DNA from 2 places in the Dorea acetigenes genome. Region 1 is predicted to be linked to the other one. Evidence: predicted binding sites of a transcription regulator. Region 1 holds the regulator's gene; the other holds the start of a gene.
The links. The regulator Rex, encoded in region 1, represses fermentation and respiration genes when NADH is low (regulators of the CRP and FNR family bind a similar motif). The targets are predictions, from matches to a motif close to ATTGTTAANTANTTAACAAT.
Positions count from the first base shown of each region.

Region 2: OCV99_RS10610 (phosphoenolpyruvate carboxykinase (ATP)) is a predicted target of Rex. The motif match lies at 1,392-1,411, and genes of this name have one in related genera.

Region 1 is NZ_JAOQJU010000002.1:142,781-148,873, reverse strand. It holds gene OCV99_RS03125 (NADP-dependent isocitrate dehydrogenase) at 1-479, shown strand, start outside; gene OCV99_RS03120 (S-layer homology domain-containing protein) at 512-1,219, shown strand; gene abc-f (ribosomal protection-like ABC-F family protein) at 1,274-3,193, opposite strand; gene OCV99_RS03110 (redox-sensing transcriptional repressor Rex) at 3,340-3,990, shown strand; gene OCV99_RS03105 (NAD(P)H-hydrate dehydratase) at 4,093-5,589, shown strand; gene alr (alanine racemase) at 5,596-6,093, shown strand, end outside.
Region 2 is NZ_JAOQJU010000012.1:39,064-45,156, forward strand. It holds gene OCV99_RS10610 (phosphoenolpyruvate carboxykinase (ATP)) at 1-1,338, opposite strand, end outside; gene cdd (cytidine deaminase) at 1,456-1,890, opposite strand; gene OCV99_RS10620 (hypothetical protein) at 1,902-2,249, opposite strand; gene thrC (threonine synthase) at 2,262-3,752, opposite strand; gene OCV99_RS10630 (Na+/H+ antiporter NhaC family protein) at 3,823-5,136, opposite strand; gene leuD (3-isopropylmalate dehydratase small subunit) at 5,160-5,648, opposite strand; gene leuC (3-isopropylmalate dehydratase large subunit) at 5,648-6,093, opposite strand, start outside.

The sequences.
Region 1 (6,093 bases):
CCGGAATTACTTATTTTTATACTTTGATTGATGATGCAGTTGCCCGCGTTATGAAGTCCGAGGGCGGTTATATCTGGGCATGTAAGAATTACGACGGAGACGTGATGAGTGATATGGTATCCTCTGCTTTCGGTTCACTGGCAATGATGACCTCTGTTCTGGTATCGCCGGACGGATATTATGAGTATGAGGCGGCGCACGGAACCGTACAGCGTCATTATTACAAGCATCTGAAGGGGGAAGAGACATCAACTAACTCAGTGGCAACCATTTTTGCATGGACAGGAGCGCTTAGAAAACGTGGAGAGCTGGATGGCAATGAAGAACTGATGGCATTTGCTGATAAGCTTGAGAAAGCAACAATTGAAACAATTGAAGATGGTAAAATGACAAAAGATCTGGCGCTGATTACAACGATTGAGAATCCGACAGTGCTTAACAGTGAAGCGTTTATCAAAGCAATTGCAGAGAGGTTGTAATGATATAATTTCATACTTAAAGGGGGATTATTGTGAAAAAGAAAATAGTGAGGGCTGTGGCTCTTGTATTGGTATGCAGCATGATGGTACTGCCGGTTTCCGCAGCAGAAATGACGGAAGAAGCAGTAAATGCGGTAGGCGGAGAAGTTATTGAGCTTAGTGAGGAAGAATCACTCTATGATTTTCCGTATGTCGATGTAGATGAAAATGAATGGTTTGCGCTGGAAGCCTATGTTATGTATGAAACCGGGCTGATGATGGGAAAAGACACTGAGCATTTTGCCCCATATGAGCCACTGGCGCGCGCTCAGTTTGCAATGATTATCTGGAGAACCGTCGGCGAACCGGATATTCCGTATGATGAGATTTTTCCGGATGTACCGGATGGGACATGGTATACCCGGGCTGTTCTTGCAGCATATGGACTTAATATAATTACAGGTTATTCAGATACCGGATATTTTGGACCGAGCGACTACATTACCAGGGAACAGATGGCTACAATGATGTACCGTCTTGCGATTACAGCAGAGCTGGATGTAAGTGCAAGATCGGATTTCGGTAATTTTGTTGATGGAGAAAGTGTAAGTTCTTTTGCACAGGATGCAATGTCATGGGCAGTTGCCAGAGGGATCATTACGGGAAAGGATAGCGGTACGAGGCTTGACCCGCAAGGAAGTACCAGCCGTGCGGAAACGGCAGTTATTTTGACAAGATTCTTCTTAAGTTATGGTGAGTAAATAAAAGGAAACAGGGAGCGAAAGTACGTGTTTTTGCTCCCTGTTTCTTCTTAATTATTCAGCCAAAGATTCCCAGCGTTCATAGAGTGTTTCCAGTTCCAGAGCAATTTGGGATTTTTCTTTTGAAAGCTCCTGGCATTTTACAGAATTGGTATAAATTTCTTCCCGGGTCATAAGCTCGTCAATCTCAGCATCCCGTTCTTCCAGTTCGCTGATATGGTTTTCTGTTTTTTTCAAATCGTTTAAGCGCTTTCGTTCTTTAGCCTGCGCTTCTTTCTGCTCCTGCCAGCTGAGTTTAGAATCGGATACCGTTTCTTTTGCAGAAATGGAAATCTCTGCATTAGGAACACCGGCGTAAGCAGCGGTCAGGGTTTCTTTCTTTTCTAAATAATAATCGTAATTTCCGATATAATTTACAAACTTATGATTTATAAGTTCCAAGATTCTGGTAGCTGTTTGATTAATAAAATACCTGTCATGGGATACAAAGAGTACTGTTCCGGTATAATTGTTCAACGCTTTTTCCAGAATTTCTTTGGAGGTAATATCCAGATGGTTGGTCGGCTCGTCCAGAATCAGGAAATTTGCTTCTGACAGCATTAGTTTTGCCAGAGAGACACGTCCACGCTCTCCGCCGCTTAAATCAGAGATCTGTTTGAATACATCGTCGCCGGTGAATAAAAAGGCGGCCAGAATGTTGCGGATTCTGGTATTGGTGAGAGTGGGATAGGCATCTGATATTTCTTCAAAAATAGTCTTCTCCATGTGAAGTACATGATGTTCCTGATCGTAATATCCTATCTTGACATTGGTTCCCAGCGTAAAGGTTCCTGTATCCGCGGGAAGGACTTCGTTTAAAATCTTAAGAAGCGTTGTTTTACCTGTTCCGTTATCGCCGATAATCGCAACATGTTCGCCGCGTTTGATGTCAAAGTTTATGTCGGAAAACAGGGTTTGCGAGGAAAATGCTTTGCTTAAATGTTCTACAGTCAGAACATCGTTTCCGCTGGTGCAGGAGGGCTCTAAAGTCAGATGAATCTCACTGTGAATTTCGGCAGGTTTTTCCACAGGCGTTATTTTATTCAGCATTTTTTCCCGGCTTTCTGCTCGTTTAATGGATTTTTCCCGGTTGAAGGAACGTAATTTTTCGATGACAGCTTCCTGGTGTTTGATTTCCTGCTGTTGGTTTAAATATTCTTTTAATTTTGCATTCCGGATCTGTTCTTTTTTTTCGGCGTAAGCAGTATAGTTGCCGAGGAATGTCATAAGCCTTCCAGACTCGATTTCAATAACTTTTGTGACGACTCTGTTCAGAAAATAACGGTCATGAGATACAATCAAAACTGCTCCTGGATAGTTAAGCAAATAATTTTCCAGCCATGCAATAGAGTTTAAGTCCAGGTGGTTGGTGGGTTCATCCAGAAGCAGAACATCGGGTTTTGTGAGAAGCAGCTTTCCCAGCGCTACCCGTGTTTTCTGACCTCCGGAAAGTGTATCGACGGATTTATTAAATTCTGATTCGTGAAAGCCAAGTCCTTTTAAAACACCTGTAATCTCACTTTCGTATGCATATCCGTTTTCACGTTCAAAGCGGTCTGTCAGACGGTGGTAGGCGGCAAGGCGGTTTTCCAGTTCCTGACCGGCCAGAGTTTTCAATTCCAACTCAATGCTTCGGATTTGTTTTTCCATTTTAATAATATTTGCTTTTGCAGTCTTTACTTCTTCGTATATGGTATGTCCGTTTGTGACTTCCTGATGCTGGGAGAGATATCCCAGAGTTTTGCCCTTGGCAAGGGTAACAGTCCCGGCGTCCAGGGAAAGTTCCCCCACAATCATTTTGAGGATTGTGGATTTCCCTGCACCATTTAATCCTACCAGGGCGGCTTTTTCGTGTTCTTCTATATGAAAAGAGCCATGTTCGACAATAACTTCTTCTCCAAATGCTTTTTTAATGTCATGGCAAGCTAAAATCATAGTATAACCTCCGTAAATTCTTCCACTTCATTATACAAAAAACAAAAGAAATTACAACTAAAGTAGAAAGATTTTTATCAAAAGTTTGACATTAATTAAACAATTCTATATAATATCTCTAGAATGTAATCGGGAAGGTGAGACTAGTGGAAGAAAGAGAGATCTCTCAGGCAGTGATACGAAGACTCCCCAGATATTATCGTTATCTTGGAGAACTGTTGGAAAATGGAGTGGAGCGTATTTCCTCCAATGATTTGAGCAAGAGAATGAAAGTTACGGCATCTCAGATCAGACAGGATCTGAATAACTTTGGCGGATTTGGCCAGCAGGGATATGGATATAATGTGAAATATTTGTATACGGAGATTGGTAAGATACTCGGGTTGGAGCAGCATCATAATATTATTATTATCGGGGCAGGTAATCTTGGACAGGCGTTAGCGAATTATGCAGATTTTGAGAAACGAGGCTTCATTCTGAAGGGGATTTTTGATGTTAATCCGACTTTGGCAGATGTATCAATCCGCGGTGTTCCGGTTCGGATGATGGATGAATTGGAACAGTTTGTCAGAGAGAATGATATAGAGATCGGTGTGCTGACGATTCCCAAGACAAAGGCAGTTGAAGTGGCGAATAACCTGGTGAATAATGGTGTTCGGGCAATTTGGAATTTTGCTCACATTGATTTGAATCTTCCTGAAAATGTGATTGTTGAAAATGTGCATTTATCAGAAAGTCTGATGCGGCTGTCTTATAATATCAGCCGGTATCATGAAGAACATAAAGAAAGTAAGTAAAAAGACATTGCGGCGTGTATGGAAGGCCTGTATAACGGGCTTTTTTTACACGTTGTTTTGTATAACGGACATTGTCATAAAATAGTCGAAGAAGGTGGAAGAATGATATATTTTCCAGATGCAGGGCAGATGAAGGCGGCGGACAGATACACCATTGATGTGTTGGGAATTCCATCGCTGGAACTTATGGAAAGAGCGGCGGAAAGTTGTGTACAGATTATGGAGGCGGAAGGCATTGACTTGTCGAAAATATGCGTGATATGCGGATCGGGAAATAACGGCGGAGACGGATTCGCCATTGCACGGATGCTGAAGGAGAAGAAGTTGGATGTGGAGCTTGTCTTTATCGGAAAGGAAGTTAGCTGTACGGAGGAAACCAGGAGGCAGATGCAGTTATTTCAGAAAGTTGGCGGAAGAATAAGCAACACTTATGAAGAGAAAGAATATAGTGTAATAGTAGATGCAATATTTGGTGTAGGCCTCAGCAGACCGATTGAAGGGAAATATTTCGAGATTATAGAATCTTTGAACCGCTCTAAAGCTGTGAGAGTGGCTGTAGATATTCCTTCTGGCATATCAGCAGATACAGGATGTGTGATGGGAACGGCTGTTCGCGCGGATCTGACGGTTACTTTCCAGAAAAGGAAACTTGGTCTTATCTTTTATCCCGGATGTGAGTATGCAGGAAGAGTGTTTATTGCCGATATTGGAATTTGCACAGAGAAAATGGAAGAGGATGCAGAGACTGTGTTTTCTTATGAGCCTTCACTGTTTTCAGAACTCTTGCCGGAACGAAAACCGGATTCTCATAAAGGAACTTATGGAAAAGTGCTGATTATTGCAGGGAGTAAGGGAATGGCCGGAGCTGCGTACTTGAATGCATTGTCCGCTTATCGGACAGGTGCCGGGCTGGTTCAGATTTATACGGTGGAAGAGAACAGAATGATTCTGCAGCAGCTTTTGCCAGAAGCAATTATTACGGCATATGATTCTTATGATGAAGAGGAAGTACGAGGGCTTCTGACGTGGGCAGATGTTGTGTGTATTGGTTCGGGAATCGGCGTCAATGAGTGCTCGGAAAAGATTTTGGAGATGGTTGTAAAGAATGTTCAGGTACCTTGCGTTGTTGATGCGGATGGACTGAATATTTTAGCAGGACATCCGCAGTATCTGGAAGGAATATCTGCCGGGCAATTTGTATTTACCCCACATCTGAAAGAAATGTCCAGACTGACACGGATAGATGTAGAAACATTGAAGAGCCGCAGAATAGATGCAGCCAGAGCATTTGCAGAAAAATATCCCGTTGTCTGCGTTATGAAAGATGCCAGAACGGTGGTGGCCTGTGCAGGCAGACAGACCTACGTAAATATTAGTGGGAATGCAGCTATGGCGAAAGCTGGTTCTGGCGATGTGCTGGCGGGTATCATTACAGGTCTTTTGGCTCAGGGCAAGGATTGCTTTGAAGGCGCATGTATAGGAGTGCTTCTGCATGGAATGGCGGGAGATGCGGCAAAGGTTGAGAAAGGCAGCTATAGTGTACTGGCAAGAGAGCTGGCGGATGGAATCGCGGCTGTGCTCAGCCGGAAGGAGGATTAAGAGAGCATGAAAAAGTACAGCAGAGTATGCGCAAGAATTGATTTGGACGCGATTGAATATAATATGGAAATGATGAAGAAGAATATAGCGGCAGATACAAAGATTATTGCCGTACTTAAGACGGATGCCTACGGGCATGGAGCAGTTCAGATCGCAAGATTGTTTGAATCTGTCGAATATATATGGGGATATGCTGTCGCAACAGCGGATGAAGCAGTTTTGCTGAAAGAAAAGGGGCTGAAAAAACCTGTTTTAGTGCTGGGTTGTGTCTTTCCGGAGCAGTGGGCGGAGATGATTGAAAAAGAAGTGCGCATGACTTGTTATTCGGAAGAAATGGCAGAGGGAGTTTCCAGTCTTGCTTTTGATATGGGAAAAAAGGCTTATCTTCACATAAAAATTGACACAGGAATGGGAAGACTTGGCTTTTCTGTATGTGAGGAAAGTGTTGATAAGATTGCAGGAATTGCAGCCATGCCTTGTCTGGTGTTGGAGGGGATGTTTACA
Region 2 (6,093 bases), on a different contig from region 1:
TGCCAGAGGATAGGTTCTGAATGGATTTGCATAAGGAACAACAACCAGTTTGTTCGGGTCTACACCAGGAGCAAGTCTCTCTGCGGAAGAACGCTTGGTAGCAAGTGTCGCTCCCATAACAGATGCAAGTGCAGCTCCTTTCAGTTTAACTACCGGCGGAATGGTAGGATCTTTCATAATCCAGAAGATAGCATTTACAGGAGCGTCAATCTTATCTACACGGTTCGGAGACCATAATTTAGACTTGATAGCACGTCCGTTACCATTTCTGATATCCTCTGTTACTAACTGAACCTTGCCGTCCTCATCCAGTGTAGCAGAGCAGTTCTGAGCTGTCAGCAGATACTGATTGTCCGGGCATCCTGTCGGATAATCAGCCGTCTTATCGAAATAAGTAGGCTCAATTGCAATAGATGCACAAGTATCCGTATTAATGATAAATGCATCGTCATGAAGCACTTTAATCTCATATTTTCCGCCATGTTTTGCATGTGTAAGAGTAGATTTACCGGAACCGGAAAGTCCGTATACAGATGCAACATATTTTGTTCCGTCTGGCAGTAAGTACTCTTTCTGTCCGCCATGGCAGGAAGCATATCCGTTACGGTTAGCAATTGCCCATACCATAGTAAGAGTTCCCTTTTTGTGCTCTCCGAAGTATCTCATACCAAGGATGCATGCACAGTTCGTTTCTGTATTGAAATAGCAAAGAGTCTTCTTTGCCGGATCACTTAAGCAGTCAAAGCTTACTCCCGGAGCTTCTTCCGGAATCCACTGCGGATCAGAGAAGATATAGATATCTGCCTCTTTTCCATCTCCAACCGGCTGAGATTCCTTATACATCTTTACATATTCATCAGACATATACTGGAAATTCAGCATCCAGTTATACATAATATTTTCTTCACCTTCCGGAATTAACAGATGGCACTTAACCATAAATTCCGGATCAAGTCCTGCAAATACTGTTGCGTGGTACATCTTTTTCCAGCGTGACTTATAAACAGCATCCATCGCAACCTTGTCAAGAGCGTCGCAGTCTACTCCCGGCTCTCCTGCAATACGGCGTGCCGTAGCATAACGTCCTGTGATAGCACCGTCATTAAATAACAGAACCTTCGCATCAGCATCCAGTCCAAATTCTTCTCCTCTATATACAGGCATATCTGTTACAATCGTACCCGGAGAATTCTTTGCCAGGTTATATGCCTCTTTTAAAGTTTCTACCTTAACAACATTGTTTCCATAAAACGCCGCTTCAATAATGGAACGAGTTTTTGAAAATCCTGGTTTGCCTTTTCCAATTTCGCTGATTGGATAATTCGCTTTTGTTGACATGCTTATTCCTCCTTAAAATCCGAATTTGGTTTATTATCTCATTTTTCCTGTCAAAAGTCAATACTTTAACAATTTTTTAACCAGCTTCCCGGCACATAAAAATGCAGGATTAAAAACCTAATCCTGCATTTTGAAACCTTTCGGCAGTAATTCACTTAAACGAAATATTTCCAGGCACTCCCTGTCTTCTCCACATATAATTAAGAACCGTTCCGGGTCACAAAATTCCGCCATCACTTGACGGCACACGCCGCAGGGATAACACTTCTCTAATCTCTTCCTGCCTCCGGCAATAGCAATCGCCGCAAAATTCCTGCATCCTGCCGCCACGGCCGTAAAAAAAGCGGTACGTTCTGCACAGTTGGTCGGTCCAAAAGCGCTGTTTTCTATATTACATCCGCCAAAGACCTGACCGTCGTCACATAATAGCGCAGCTCCCACCTGATATCCGGAATAAGGGCTATAGGACTGTTCTCTTGCCTTCACCGCCTGCTCCCAAAGCGCTTTTGCCTCTTCTGCGCCCATCTCCACGGCTGCTTTCCTTTCATTCATTACAGCGCTCCTCAAATCCCATAGTGCTTCCGATTAATCTTCCTGGCCACATATGCGTACAGAAGGAGCGTCACAATCACAATCAGATTCATAATAAAAATAAGAATTCCAAGCGGCATATAATAAGCATTTATCACCTCACACACACCGGAGAGTAAAAGAACAATCGTCAAAAGAAGAAGCGGCATCGACATCTCCTTCACATATCCGTCAATGTCTTTGCATTGCTTATACTCTGCCCCCTTCGGCATAATAATGGTACTGTCAATCTTATGCTTCGTCACCATCATAATAAAAGAAGAAAGGCAATAAACCCCTGCTCCAATCCCTATAAAGGCAAATAAACTTCCCGTTTCCATAGACATCCTCCCTTATTTTATCTTCAGAATACCTTTTACCGTTTCTTCCATTTTATCCACATCGCATTCCAAAGTATGCAGAACTTCTGCGTGAAGGATTTCTCTCACTGCATTCGGCATCTCTGTCCCGGACACACGCTGCAGTTCAGGCAGCAGATCAAATTCACCTGCATCCGCATATTTCTCATCAACAGCCGTCATAACACTCTTTACGAACTTGTACGGACTTGCCGTAGATGCAATCACACACTTTGTCTCATCGCCGCTCGTTCTGCGGTATTCCTCACAGACATAGGATGCCACCGCCGTATGGGTATCCATTACATACCCTGTCTTATGGTACGTATCATGGATTGCCTGTGCTGTCTGCGCTTCTGTCGCATAACCCGCCGCAAAATCCGCAAGTCTTTCTCTCATATCTTCTGTAATCTCATATGTTCCATCCGTCTTCAGCGCCTGCATCAGCTCTGCCGTCTTCCCGGCGTCGCAGCCGGAAATAAGATAAATCAAACGCTCCAGATTACTGGATATCAGAATATCCATAGATGGGGAAGTAGTAAGCACAAATTCGCGGTTCTTATCATAAGTTCCTGTCTCAAAGAAATCAAAAAGCACTTTATTTTCATTCGACGCACAGATTAATTTCTGAATCGGCACTCCCATATGCTTCGCATAATATGCAGCCAGAATATTCCCAAAGTTGCCGGTCGGAACTACTACATTCATCTTCTCGCCATTCTCAATCTCGCCGTTCTTCAGAAGTTTCGCATAAGCGTATACATAGTATGCCACCTGCGGAACCAGACGCCCGATATTAATAGAATTGGCAGAAGAGAACTGATATCCATGTTCCGCCAGCTCTTTCGCCAGCTCTTTATTCTCAAACATTGCTTTCACGCCGCTCTGCGCATTGTCAAAGTTCCCGTGAATGGCAACCACATCTACATTCTTTCCTTTCTGCGTCACCATCTGCAGTTCCTGCACTCTGCTGACGCCATCCTTGGGATAGAATACAATAATTCTGGTCCCTTCTACATCAGCAAAGCCTGCCAGGGCAGCTTTGCCCGTATCGCCGGATGTAGCAGTAAGAATCACAATCTCGTTCTCTGCATGGTTCTTCTTTGCAGAAGTGGTAAGAAGATGGGGCAGAATGGACAACGCCATATCCTTAAATGCAATCGTCGCTCCGTGGAACAATTCCAGATAATAGGTGTTATCTACCTTCACAAGGGGAGCGATCTCTTCGGTATCGAACTTACTGTCATACGCCTTTTCTATACACTCTTTTAATTCTTCTTCCGTAAAATCCGTAAAAAGCTCCTTCATAACCGCATAGGCAGTCTCCTGATAGTTCATATCTTTCAGTTCCTCCAGAGATACGGAAAGCTTTGGCAGGCTCACCGGCACAAATAATCCTCCGTCATCCGCAAGCCCTTTTAATATAGCTTCAGACGCTGTTACCGTTACATTATCATTTCTTGTACTTTTATACTGCAGATTCATCTTCTTCACCTTTCTATTCCTGATTATAGTCTGGAATTATACCACAAACTTCCTTCATATTCAATGGCATCTACTTTCTCCTGCGGAACAAAATGAATAAAACGGCGCTGATTGCCATCAAAACCGGATAAAACAGATAAGGAAGTATGTTAAATGGCGTAAGTCCCGTAAGACTGGCCGCCGAAAGAAGCTGTGCACCATAGGGTATCATCCCCTGCCCTACAGATGTAAAAATATCCAGAAGCGACGCTGTTCGCTTCGGATCAACCTTATATTCATCACTGATTTCCTTTGCGATAGGTCCTGCCATTACAATCGCCACCGTATTATTAGCCGTACATGCATCTACCAGAAGCGACAGGCCTGCAATTCCCAGTTCAGCTCCCCGCTGGCTGTTAATCTTCCTGCGGATCAGATCCAGTACAAACTGAATTCCTCCATACTCTTTTACCAAAGATACAATACAAGCCACAATAATAGAAATTACAGTGATGTCATACATTCCCGTAACACCGCCAACACTTGTCCCGTTGATTTCTCCGCCGCCGACCGCCAAAAACATCTGATTCAGCGCTATGCTTCCGGTTGCCACGCCAACAATCAGCGAGAGAATGGTTCCTCCAATCAAAACCACAAATACATTAATTCCAACCAGCGCTCCGATCAAAACAAGGAGATAGGGGAGCACTTTCCAGAAATTCCATGTCAGCTCCGACGCCTCTGTATAATTGCCGCCATTCCTTGTAATAAAGAAGAAAATCAAAACTGTAATCACAGCCGCCGGAAGCACGATAAAAAAGTTCTCCCTGAACTTATCCTTCATCTCACATCCCTGGGTCTTTACAGCCGCAATGGTGGTATCTGAAATCATAGACAAGTTATCGCCGAACATGGCGCCGCATACCACCGCTCCGATACAAATTGGCAGTGCAAATCCCGTCTTCTCACTGATCCCCACCGCAATCGGTGCCAGCGCTGCAATGGTTCCCATGGAAGTTCCCATAGATACGGAAATAAAGCATCCAATCACAAAAAGCCCCACCACAGCCACATGAGACGGCAGAATGGACAGTCCCAGGTTTACCGTACTCTCCACTCCGCCTGCCGCCGTCACTGCACCGGAGAAACCTCCGGCACACAGGAAGATCAGACTCATGGTGATAATATTCTCGTCCCCCACGCCCTTCGCAATAATAGAAATCTTCTCCTCAAAAGACACAGATCTGTTCTGAAGAAACGCTACACACAGGGCAATCAGAAACGCCACAATCGCCGGCATCGCATAGAAATCTCCCGTAACAATTCCTGAACCCAGAAAAATAATTAAAAATACACCTATCGGGAGCAACGCTATGGCTCTTCCCTTCTTCCTCTCATTCCCCATCTTTCCTGACACACCTTTTATCTTTATTTTTTACTATTTGTATAGTTCACCAGACCGCCCGCTGCAATAATCTTCTGCATAAATTCCGGGAACGCCTGGCCTTTAAACTGGGTTCCCTTTGTTTTGTTATAAATCATTCCGCTGTCGAAATCCACTTCTACTTCGTCTCCCGCCTCGATTCCTCTTGCCGCTTCCGGACATTCAATAATCGGAAGTCCGATGTTAATTGCATTCCGATAAAAAATCCTTGCAAATGTCTCTGCAATCACGCAGCTTACTCCCGCCGTCTTCAGGCAAAGGGGCGCATGCTCCCTGGATGAACCACACCCGAAGTTCTTATTCGCCACAATCAAATCTCCCGGCTGAACCTTCTTCACAAATTCCGGGTCAATATCCACCATCGCATGACTTGCCAGTTCCTGCGGGTCAAAAGAATTCAGGTATCTTGCCGGAATAATAACATCCGTATCTACATTGTCTCCATATTTAAAAACTTTTCCAAGCGCTTTCATTATCTGTCACCTACTTTCTCCGGGTTCGCAATATATCCTGCGATTGCACTTGCCGCCGCCACTTCAGGAGAGGCAAGATAGATCAGGGAATCCACATGTCCCATTCGTCCTACGAAGTTACGGTTCGTTGTGGACACGCATTTCTCACCTGCAGCCATAACACCCATGTGGCCGCCCATACATGGTCCGCAGCTCGGCGTGTTAAACGCACATCCCGCATCAATAAAAATATCCACCAGTCCTTCTTTGATACACTGCTTGTATATCTGCTGCGTAGCCGGAACCACCATTACACGCACGTCCGGATGTACCGTATGCCCTTTCAGCACAGCCGCGGCTCTTCTCAGGTCAGAAATTCTTCCATTGGTACAAGATCCAATCACTACCTGATCAATCTTAATCGGCTCCATAACCTCAATCTCATCAATCGTCTTCGCATTACCGG